Linked DNA regions of Verrucomicrobium spinosum DSM 4136 = JCM 18804. The protein of the gene in region 1 binds, or shares a complex with, the protein of each later gene. Links are inferred from orthologs where the notes say so. Each region holds a gene or a part of one and is shown in the gene's direction. Other genes may lie near its edges. The genes, in order: cdaA and glmM.

Evidence for each region.
Region 2: the proteins of cdaA (region 1) and glmM are in contact, whole or in part, in a crystal structure (PDB 7OJS), measured with the Bacillus subtilis proteins. The link is inferred for Verrucomicrobium spinosum DSM 4136 = JCM 18804 from one-to-one orthologs.

What each region holds. Positions count from the first base shown.
Region 1 is NZ_ABIZ01000001.1:5,629,761-5,633,069, reverse strand. The notes cover bases 168-3,159. They hold cdaA (diadenylate cyclase CdaA), read left to right. Parts: upstream 168-1,170; coding sequence 1,171-2,148; downstream 2,149-3,159. Other genes in these bases: VSP_RS22965 (AsmA family protein), read right to left, coding at 2,181-3,159; VSP_RS36945 (polysaccharide deacetylase family protein), read left to right, coding at 268-1,113; VSP_RS22980 (hypothetical protein), read right to left, coding at 168-193. Outside these bases: more of VSP_RS22980, read right to left, coding at 1-167; more of VSP_RS22965, read right to left, coding at 3,160-3,309. UniProt on the Bacillus subtilis protein: One of 3 paralogous diadenylate cyclases (DAC) in this bacteria, catalyzing the condensation of 2 ATP molecules into cyclic di-AMP (c-di-AMP). Upon expression in E.coli leads to c-di-AMP synthesis.
Region 2 is NZ_ABIZ01000001.1:2,948,742-2,951,929, reverse strand. Bases 4-2,874 are described here. They hold glmM (phosphoglucosamine mutase), read left to right. Parts: upstream 4-689; coding sequence 690-2,060; downstream 2,061-2,874. Other genes in these bases: VSP_RS35080 (DMT family transporter), read right to left, coding at 2,169-2,874; VSP_RS11995 (type 1 glutamine amidotransferase domain-containing protein), read right to left, coding at 4-528. Outside these bases: more of VSP_RS11995, read right to left, coding at 1-3; more of VSP_RS35080, read right to left, coding at 2,875-3,071. UniProt on the Bacillus subtilis protein: Catalyzes the conversion of glucosamine-6-phosphate to glucosamine-1-phosphate. Glucosamine-1-phosphate is used for cell wall biosynthesis.

The sequences.
Region 1 (3,309 bases):
CCTCGCGGGATAGAATGGCGGCGGTCTGTCCCTCGGCGTACTCCTCCCAGCAAATGATGTCAGACTTGGGCAACACAACATTTTCACCGGCCTCGACGATGAACTCAAAACGATCTTCCTCCGGCACCGCCTTCAAAGCGCGAAGGATCTTCGGCTGCTCCTGGGTGCTCAGATAGACGACGAACAAGCTCATGGGCAATGGTTAGCATTGGTCGCGGTTCATGGCGATGAATTGTTTTGGTTCAATTTTGGCGCAAGCCGCTGCTTGTGCACTGTCCAGCCAGAGGCATGGTGGAAGTGGTGAAGAATTTGCGTTGTCAGCTCCGACGGGGCGTCATCCTATGGAACGCAGTGGCTCCCGTGGTGGCGCTGGTCATGCTCCTGGTGGGGTATGGCTGGCTGGCACTGGCGATCCTGATGAGTGCGCATGCCCTCTGGCTGGTGCCCACCCTCTGGCCCGCCTGTAACTGGCTGGGGGAGGTAGTTTGCACCCTGAAGGAGGCGCGGCAGGGGCGACCGGAGCGCCCGTATGATGAAGATGCCAAGGAGGTCTGGCTGACCATTGATGACGGCCCCGATCCCGTGGACACCCCGCTTTTGCTGGACTTGCTGGACCAGTATGGGGCCCGGGCCACGTTCTTTTTCATCGGTGCCCGTGCGCGCAACCATCCGGAACTCGTGGGGGAGGTACTGCGACGGGGGCACACGGTGGGAAATCATACGCTGCACCATGTGCAGTGCTGGTTCTGGGCATTCGGCCCCTCACGCGTGGCCAGTGAGGTGGGGGGGTGTCAGCAGGTACTGACCGAACTGTCTGATGGTGATTCTCCACGATGGTTCCGTGCGCCAGCGGGATTCAAGAACCCCTTGGTGCAGGCCGAGGTGGAAAGGAGAGGGCTGCGCCTTGCGGGATGGAGTGCGCGGGGGCGGGACGGGGTGATCAAAGATCAGGAGGTTATTCTCAGTCGTCTCACCTCCGGAGTGCAGCCGGGAGCCATTCTGCTTATGCACGAGGGGCGGGATGATGGTGCGGGGGGGCGGCTGGCCCCTCAAGTGCTGGCAAAACTCCTCGCCTGGCTGCGGCAGCATGGCTACCGCTGTGTTTTGCCGTAGGACGCTGGCAGCAAATCATTTGCGCCGGGCGGAGCTGCACGTTAGTTTCCCCCAACCATGTGGAATTTCATCCAGGATCACTGGAGAGACGGGGTGGAGATTCTGATTCTCGCCGTCCTGCTTTATCATGGCTACAGGTTCCTGCGTGCCACACGTGGTGCTCGCATCCTCACCGGCTTGCTCGTCCTGCTTCTGGGGCTCACACTGATTTCCCAGTTGCTGGAACTTCAGGTGATGAACTGGCTGCTGGAGCGTTTCTCCGTTTTCCTGGCGGTGGGTCTGGTGGTGCTGTTCCAGCCGGAGTTGAGGCGTGTGCTGGCTGAACTGGGCTCGCACCGGTTTTTCTCATTCAATGCCACCGAAGAGGCCAGTGTGGACCAGTTGATCGAGGCCATGGTCAGCCTTTCCCACAAGCGCTGTGGGGCGCTGTTTGCCCTTCAGCGGGGCATCGAACTCAAGCCCTATGCTGAGAGCGGCGTGGGCATGGATGCCAGGATGTCGCTGGAACTGGTGGGGACGATCTTTCATCCCAAGACGCCTTTGCATGATGGTGGCATGATCGTGGACCAAGGGCGGATCATCGCCGCTGGCTGTGTATTTCCCGTTACCCAAAAGGATCTGAACGATCGCAGTGTCGGCCTCCGGCATCGCGCTGGCATTGGCATCTCTGAGGAAACGGATGCCATCGCCTTGGTCGTGAGTGAGGAAACTGGTGCCCTGTCGCTCTGCTACAAAGGCAAGCTGGAGCACGATCTGGAGGCCAATGAACTCCGCACGCGACTTCAGCAGATCCTCATGTTTGGCGACGATGATGAGGAGGAAACCAAGCCTGGAAAACAGGAAGGGGTGACCATCGCAGATGTCAAAGCCACGTTCGCCAGGGTTAAACTCTGGTTCACCCGCGACTGGGAGGCGAAGCTGGTGTCCCTGGTGCTGGCCTTCCTTTTGTGGTACGTCATCCACGACCAGATCTCCCGCGGCCAGCGGTTCATGTTTGAAATGGGGTCTGCCACTCCCGGCTCGGTGAAGGTGTAGGGCCTGCTCGCGCCAGAGGAGGTGAATGCAGGCTACTTCCTGCCGGGGATCAAACGCCCTGGTAGTTTAAAGATCTCCTTGGCGGCCTTCCCCGTCCCTTCGAGGATGCCTTCAGCGGCACCCGCGCCTACCTTCACCCCTTCGACCCCCATCTTGGCCCCTTCTTTGAGGATGCCAGTGGCGGCGTCCACCGTCCCTTTCACAATCTGAGTCCCGGGTGCAAACTTTAGCTGCCATTTGAGGTCGGGTAGCGTGCCCGATCCTTCGAAAGTGAGCAGTTCGCTGAAGGCACCAGTGGCCAGTTTCAGCACCAGACCTTTGAGGCGGGCTTGCGCTTCGAACTGGGCATACTTGGACTCCAGATTGATCGAGCCTTTGGCGTCCACTTTGGTCGCACTGCTGGACAGGTCGAGTTGCTCGAAGACCAGGCTCCCTCCACCCATGTGATAGCGGGCGTCCAGGCGGGAGGCCACATCTTTGCCAAAGTCGGGTTGCAGAGGGTTGATCAACAGGTGCAGGGCCCCGAGGAAGGGGACCTGATAGAAACGTGCCTGAGTGATAACGATGGAGCCAGAACCGTTCACCCCGGACGGAGTCATCACCCCCCCGCCTGAAAAAGTGCCCGTCACCGAGCCCTGGCGGGGTTCGTTGCTGCCGAAGCTCCGCATCACCACGTCCAAGCTTGCTCCTGACAGCCTGGCGCTGGTCTTGAAGCTCGTGGCGGGCTGAGAGTAGTCCAGATCGAGTTCGTCAGTGGTAAGGCTCCCTCCCCAGAGCCTGGCCTTTACCTCCTTGAGCGAGGCCCGGCGATCTTTCAGCTCCAGATTGGACCGCAAGTCGTCAAGATGGATGGTCCCAGAGTCCAATGACCACGCCAAATGGCCTTCCAATTCGAGCCGCCCGTGCCACTCCAGGGCACCGGGATCCGAAAACGGCAGGAGGCCGGTGCCGGTTAGCTTCCAGACGCCCTCAGAGCGAAGTTTTTGCAGATGCACCGCATTCGGGGAGAGCTGACGAACCACCGCAGGCAGGTCCAGTGAAGAGTCTAGCTGCTTGATCACGATGTGCTCCCGACCTGGATCCACATGCCCCGACATGGTCGCGGCACCGCCGCCGCTGGCTAATCTGAGCAGAGGAATCTCGATCCTCGACCACGGATCT
Region 2 (3,188 bases), 2.7 Mb from region 1 along the record:
TTCCTCGATAGTCTTGGCGATGAATTGGGTGAGATCGTCCGGTTTACGACTCGTGACCAGACCATTGTCCACCACGACTGGCTGATCCACCCAGTTCCCACCCGCATTGTGCACATCGGACTGGATGGCAGGCCAGGAGGTCAGAGTACGCCCGGCCACGAGGCCTGCCTCGATCAGAATCCACGGGGCGTGGCAGATCGCACAGATGGGTTTGCCCGCCTCGGCAAAATCCCGCACAAAGTTCACTGCATCCCGGGTGGAGCGCAAAGTATCGGGGTTGGCCAGCCCGCCCGGCAATACCAGGGCATCGAAGTCGCTGGCATTCACGCTGTCCAGAGTCAGGTCCACATTGAAGTTGTCCCCTTTCTCCAGGTGATTCATTCCCTGCACCGTCCCGGCTTTGGGGGACACAATGCTCACAGTCGCCCCCGCCTGCTTCAGTGCATGCATGGGTTCTTCCAGCTCCACCTGTTCAAATCCGTCTGTGGCTAAAATGGCCACCCGCTTGTTTTCCAAGATTGCACTCATATCAGGGTTTCGGGACGGGGCGCAGGTACGGCCGGGTGCAGTTCCCCTCCCCGCCCCTGCCCTTCCATCGGGGTGGTGGATCTTTTCTGACCGAAGTGCGCCAAATCCCACCCCAGCTCGCTTTTGACTTCGAAGGGCATTTGAGGTACAACCGCCCTCCCATGTCAGCGAAGCGACAATACTTTGGTACCGACGGTGTGCGAGGAGTGGCCAACAAACACCCTATGACGCCTGAATTCGTCATGCGCCTGGGTCAGGCGGCTGCCAAGGTGCTTGGCCAGGGGGCCTCTCGCAAGGGTGCACGCCCCTGCTGCATCGTAGGCCGAGACTCTCGCCTCTCTGGAGACATGCTGGAGGCAGCACTCGTGGCTGGCCTCAACTCCATGGGGGTGGATGTGCATCTGTGCGGCCTGGTACCCACCCCGGCCGTGGCGCTGATCACCCAACAGGAAGGGGCCAGCTTTGGAGCGGTAGTTTCCGCCTCACACAACCCTTTCTACGACAACGGCATTAAATTCGTGGGCGGTGACGGATACAAGCTGACGGATGACGAGGAGTTGCTTATTGAGGCCGCCATGACGAATGAGGCCCTCCTGGCCAACCGGCCTCATGAGACCAGCATCGGCCGCACCCACGTGCTGCAGGGGTCCGCAGAACGTTACATCGCCCATGCCATGGCTTCCATGCAGAGCCGCCGGCTCACTGGCATGAAGATCGCCCTCGACAATGCGAACGGGGCAGCATCCTTCACCAGCACGGAAACGCTGAAACGTCTCGGTGCAGAGGTGATCCCTTTTCACTCCTCCCCAGACGGCGCGAACATCAATCTTCACTGCGGGTGCACTCACCCGGAGATCATTGAGGCCCTCGTCACTCAAACCGGTGCCCAGGTCGGCGTATCCCACGATGGCGACGCGGACCGGGTGGCCCTGTGCGACGAACTGGGCCAGCGCCTGAGCGGAGATGAACTGATCGCCATCGCCGTGGTCTCCATGCTGCGCAAGGGCACCCTTCGTGAGAGCACCGCCGTGGTCACCACGATGAGCAACTACGGCCTGGACGACCTCGTCACAGGCATGGGGGGCAAAGTGGTGCGCACCGATGTGGGCGACCGTTATGTGATCGCCGCCATGCGCAAACAGGACCTCAACTTTGGAGCTGAGGAAAGCGGTCACATCGTCTTTCGTGATCACGCCTCCACCGGCGACGGCCTCATCGCCGCCCTCCAGATCTTGAAAATCATGGCCGAGACGGGTGAACCACTCAGCGAACTTCGCAAGGTGCTCACCCCTTTCCCCCAGGCCAAGCGCAACCTTCGCGTGAAATCCAAGCCGGCCATCCAGGAGCTTGAAGCCGCCAACGCCCTCATCATTCAGACCGAGAAAAAGCTCGGCCGTCTGGGTCGCGTGCTGTTGCGCTACTCCGGCACCGAGCCCCTCATCCGTCTGCTCATTGAAGGCCGCGATCCCGAGTACATCGAGGATCAAGCTGGCAAAATTGCGGCAGCGATTCAGGAGCAGATTGGGGTGTGAAGTGAAGGTTAAGAGTTAGAAGTTAAGGGTTAAGTGCAAGTAGCGCTGAAACTGCCGAATCAGCGCTCTTCACTCATCACCCATACCTTCTAACTCCTTGCTCTTGTCTCACTTCCTCACCGCCACCATCGCCCCACCAGCCAGGGTCAATGCCAGACCCAGCACCTGCACAGGATTGATGGCTTCTCCCAGCAGCATCCAGGCGAGTCCGACGGTCCCCAAGGGGCCGATCATTCCGATGACCGCAAAGGCCTGAGCTCCAGCGCGCTTGAGCCCGATGCCGAACAGGTAAGAGGGTATAACCGTGCCCGCGATGGCAAGAGCCACTCCACAGCCATAGGCACCCGGGGGCAGTTTCAGGATGGCTCCCGGGGGATGCGTGAGCACGAAGTGGATGAGGACATACAGACAGGAGAAACCCACCACGCATGAGGTGAAGCGGATAGGACCGATTCGCGCAATCATCTCACCGCTCATGAGGACGAAGATGGCGTAAGAGATCGCACTGCCGAATACCAGCAGCGCTCCCAGCCACGTCTCCCCGCCTGTTTTGGCACTGGCCTCGCCATAGTAGCCAATCAAGATGCCCAAGTAGGAGAGCAGCATGGCTCCTGCCACACCCCACCTCAGCGGCTTGCGCAAGACAATGACCGATCCAAGCAGCACGATGGAAGGATAGGTGTACAGGATCATCCGCTCCAGCCCTACGCTCACATGCTCCAGGCCCATGAAGTTGATGACAGAGGAGAAATACCACCCGCAAAATCCCAGCAAGGCCAGCCTCGCCCAGTCACGGCTCGTGAGCGGGTGAACCTGCTTGCCAGACGAGGCCCAAATCCCGCCGATCAAAAAGAACGGAAACGCCATGGCCATGCGCAGTGCCAGCGTCGTCACGGCATCCAACCCATAGCGGTAGGCCAGTTTTACGAACACAGCTTTGGAGCAGAAGAACAGCGAACTGCCAGCAACGATGAGAAAGGTAACGAGCGAGGATTTGAAACTGCGGGACATGGGTCAGGGGGACAAGGGAAGGCAAAGCGAAACCGAGGCATGGAAACATAAACGCCCGAGGCTGGGAGCGTCGGGCGGGTAGTGAAGAGAGAAGCCTGGCAGGCACCTAGCCTGCTG